DNA from 2 places in the Enterocloster clostridioformis genome. Region 1 is predicted to be linked to the other one. Evidence: predicted binding sites of a transcription regulator. Region 1 holds the regulator's gene; the other holds the start of a gene.

Region 1 (2,204 bases):
CCAGCCAGGCAATGGATTCCATGTCCAGGTGGTTGGTAGGCTCGTCAAGGAGCAGGATATCAGGTTTGGTCAGCAGGAGCTTGCCCAGGGACACGCGGGTTTTCTGGCCGCCGGACAGGGCGTTGATGGGCTTTGAAAATTCCTCCTCGGCAAAGCCAAGACCCTTTAAAACGCCGGTAATTTCGCTGCGGCAGGCATAGCCGCCCTCCAACTCAAACTGGTGGGTCAGGCGGCTGTATTCCTCCAGCATGGCTTCCAGGCTCTCGCCGGACGCGCTTTTCATGTCCAGTTCCAGGGTACGGATGCGTTCTTCCATCTGAAGGATGGGCCGCTTGACCTCCAGCAGGGCGTCGTGGATGGTGCTCTCGCTGTTCAGGTCCTGGTGCTGGGCCAGGTAGCCGATGGAGGCTCCCCTCCCCAGCGCCACGCACCCCTCGTCGGAGGCCAGTTCCCCGATGATGATTTTAAGGAGGGTGGACTTGCCGGCGCCGTTGATTCCGACGATGGCTGCCTTTTCATGGTCTTCCAGGTGGAAGGAAACCTGCTTTAATATATGTTTCTCTCCAAATGATTTGCTTATATTGCTGCATGATAAAATCATGGTAAACTCCTTTAAAAACGACATATTTAGCTCTCCCAAGTATAATATACGAGGACGATTTTTTCAAGAACATATGTAAACGTGTTTGACATTTTTTTGACGTCTGTTTATAATGGAACTATTAGAGTTTTGACAGAACTGCACAATGGGAAGGTGGATACATCATGGAACGCAAGGAGATTTCGAAGGCAGTGATTTCTAGGCTGCCCCGTTATTACCGTTATTTAGGTGAATTAATAGAGGAAGGTGTGGAGCGTATATCTTCCAATGAGCTGAGCTCCAGAATGAAAGTGACCGCATCTCAGATCCGTCAGGATCTGAATAATTTCGGCGGATTCGGCCAGCAGGGATACGGCTATAATGTAAAGTACCTCTATTCGGAAATCGCCAAGATACTTGGGATTGACAGACAGCACAATGTGATCATCATCGGAGCAGGAAACCTGGGACAGGCGATTGCCAATTATACGAATTTTGAGCGCAGGGGCTTTGTTATCAGGGGAATGTTTGATATTAACCCCAAACTGATCGGGCTGGTCATCAGGGGAATTGAGATTCGCTCCGTGGATGATTTGGAGACGTTTATCAGGGAGAATGAGATTCAGATTGCTGCTCTGACCATCCCGAAGACAAAGGCGCCGGAGATTGCGGACCGCCTGGTAAACGCGGGAATCAGGGCTATCTGGAATTTTGCTCACACGGATTTGGTGGTACCGGAGGACGTGGTGGTGGAGAACGTACACCTGTCCGAGAGCCTGATGCGTCTTTCCTACCGGGTCAGCAGCATGTACGACCTGCAGGAGGAGAAAAAGAATGCGTTAAAGTAAATGTTTAGGAAGACAGCACCATGATACTTGGAGTTGGAACAGATTTAGTTGAAATCAGACGCATGGAAAGAGCCTGTAAAAAGGATTATTTTGTGGTGCGCACATTTACGGATATGGAAAGCCGGCAAGCAAAGGGGTCCGCCTCTAAGCTGGCCGGCTCTTTTGCTGTGAAGGAAGCGGTTGCAAAGGCCCTGGGAACGGGGTTTCGGACCTTCATGCCCATCGACGTGGAGGTGCTCAGGGACGATGTGGGAAAACCCTATGTCCGCCTTTACAGAGGCGCCCTGGCCCGGTTTCAGGAGATGGGGATGGAACGCCTGGAGGTGTCCATCACCAATACAAGGGAGTATGCCATGGCGTTTGCGGTGGGAGAAGGAAGGATAAAGGAGGTACAGTCATATGAGGATGCTGGTAACGGGAAAACAGATGAAAGCCATTGATGCATACACCATCCATACCATAGGTGTTCCGTCCCTGGTCCTGATGGAGCGGGCAGCTCTTAAGGTGGCCCAGGCAGCGGAGCGTCTGTGGAAAAAAGGGGATACAATCTGGGCAGTGTGCGGCACCGGCAATAACGGGGCCGACGGCGTGGCGGCAGCCAGGATGCTTCATTTAAAAGGATATCCGGTGCGGGTATTTCTGGTGGGAAATCCGGATAAGGGAACAGAGGAATTCAGGACGCAGCTTACCATTGCAGGCAATGTGGGTCTTTCCTCCCTGCCCTGGCAGGAAGGGGAGAAGGAGGAATGCGGCCTTCTCATAGACGCGGTGTTCGG
Region 2 (2,204 bases), 3.7 Mb from region 1:
CTTGAACTGCAGGTCCACATCAGATGCGGAAAGACCGTTTTCCTTTAAAAGGTAATTCATGACGTATTCGGGGGTGGTCCCCTTTCCTGTCATGTAAATGGTGCGTCCCTTTAAGCCGGCCATGGAGGTAATGGAATCATCTGAGGCCACCACATAGAGGACGCCCAGGGTATTGATATCCAGGACTGTGATATTTCCCTGGGTCTTGGCGTAGAGCACGCTGGCAACATTGGCAGGCACCAGGGCGATATCCAGGTCGCCGTTTGCTATCTTGCCCACCAGTTCATCAGCCTTGCCGGCCATGGTGAATTCATAGACATTGGACGTCTCGCCCTTGGAAGCCTTGTCCATCAGGGATACAAGTCCCATGGAGGTGGGGCCTTTCAGGGAGCCTACGCGGATGGCGGCCTGGCAGGTCAGCTTGTTTTCATCGGAACCCGTGTTCAGTTCACCGCCGGCACCGGATTCAGGGTCCGGGGAGGATGATTCGCCGGAAGGGCTTTCTGAAGCTTGGTCCGGGGCGGTTTTGTCTCCTGACTGGGCTATGGTCTGATCCCCGGTCTCCGCTTCCGTCTGTCCCTCGGTCTGTATTTTGGCCTGGGACTCTGTGCCAGGTGTGCCGGAGCCGCTTTTGCCGCATCCGCCCAGCACCAGGGAGACGCTCATCAATGCCATTAAAAGTAAGGAAACATGTTTTTTCATAATACTTCAACTCCTCTCGTAAATATCATTAACTATAGCACAACAGGCCTGTCTTTTCTATAAAATATTTGAGAAATATTATTGATATAGATATCACAATGTGAGATAATGAAACCATGGTTTGGGGTGAGCCCATAATACACGCAGATAGTGGAGGAATAAGGGATGAAAGTAACGATATGTATTGGAAGCGCCTGTCATTTAAAGGGATCCAGGGAGATTATCAGTAAGCTCCAGAAGCTGGTAGATGAGAACGGGCTGTCTGATAAGGTGGACTTAAACGGTGCGTTCTGTTCCGGTAATTGTGACCATGGAGTGTGCGTGACGGTGGAGGGCGAGCTGTACTCCCTGAAGCCGGAAGATACAGAAGAATTTTTTGAAAATGAGATTAAGGGGAGACTTTGATTATGGGCATGGAAATCATAGATTTCAAAGCCACAAAGTGCAAACACTGCTATAAATGCGTCCGTTACTGCGGGGTAAAGGCCATCCAGGTCAAGGATGAGCGGGCGGTCATCATGCCGGACAAGTGCATCCTGTGCGGCCACTGTCTGAAAATCTGCCCCCAGTCAGCAAAAACCCTTAAGAGCGACCTGAACATGGTCCGCGGATTTTTGCGCGAAGGCATGCGTGTGGTGGTGTCCATTGCACCGTCCTATATGGGGTTATTGAAATACAAGACAATTGGTCAGGTGCGGGGGGCTCTGCTGCGCCTGGGGTTTGAGGATGTGAGGGAGACTTCCGAGGGAGCCGCTTTTGTGACGGCCGAGTATGCGAAGCTCCTGGCAGAGCACAAGATGGAGAACATCATAACCACATGCTGTCCAAGCGCCAATGACCTGGTGGAAATCTACTATCCGCAGCTCATACCTTACCTGGCGCCGGTGGTGTCCCCCATGATTGCCCACGGAAAGCTTCTGAAGGAAGAACTGGGACGGGATGTGAAGGTCGTGTTCCTTGGACCGTGTATTGCAAAGAAAAAAGAAGCCCTGGACCTGAGGCATGAGGGATATATTGACGCTGTATTAAATTTCAATGACATAAACAAATGGCTGGAGGAAAAGGACATCGTAATTGAGGACTGTGAAGACCGGCCATTTACCGCATTTGACCCCAAGGTGAACCGGCTGTATCCCGTGACCAACGGCGTGGTGAACTCCGTGCTGGCCACCGAGGAGAAGGGGGACGGATACAGGAAGTTCTATGTCCATGGGGAGGACAATTGTATTGATCTGTGTAAGAGTATGTCCCGCGGTGAAATCAAAGGCTGTTTTATCGAGATGAATATGTGTTCCGGCGGCTGCATCAAGGGCCCCACGGTGGATGAGGAGTTCATATCCAGATTCAAGGTAAAGCTGGACATGGAGGAGAGCATCTGCAGGGAGCCGGCTGAGGAAAAGCAGATGGAGCCGGTATGGGAAAATGTAAACTTCAGAAAGCGGTTCGAGGACCACTCACCCAGGGACCCCCAGCCTACGGAGGAACAGATACGGGAAATACTG

What was found. Region 1 encodes Rex, which represses fermentation and respiration genes when NADH is low (regulators of the CRP and FNR family bind a similar motif). Its sites were predicted from a motif close to ATTGTTAANTANTTAACAAT; they were not measured.
Region 2: LA360_RS24120 ((2Fe-2S) ferredoxin domain-containing protein) is a predicted target of Rex. The motif match lies at 783-802, and genes of this name have one in related genera.

What each region holds. Positions count from the first base shown of each region.
Region 1 is NZ_JAIWZC010000001.1:1,131,607-1,133,810, reverse strand. Features, by position in the region: gene LA360_RS05685 (ABC-F family ATP-binding cassette domain-containing protein) at 1-601, opposite strand, end outside; gene LA360_RS05680 (redox-sensing transcriptional repressor Rex) at 766-1,428, shown strand; gene acpS (holo-ACP synthase) at 1,449-1,868, shown strand; gene LA360_RS05670 (bifunctional ADP-dependent NAD(P)H-hydrate dehydratase/NAD(P)H-hydrate epimerase) at 1,828-2,204, shown strand, end outside.
Region 2 is NZ_JAIWZC010000001.1:4,820,174-4,822,377, forward strand. Features, by position in the region: gene LA360_RS24115 (ABC transporter substrate-binding protein) at 1-702, opposite strand, end outside; gene LA360_RS24120 ((2Fe-2S) ferredoxin domain-containing protein) at 868-1,107, shown strand; gene LA360_RS24125 ([Fe-Fe] hydrogenase large subunit C-terminal domain-containing protein) at 1,110-2,204, shown strand, end outside.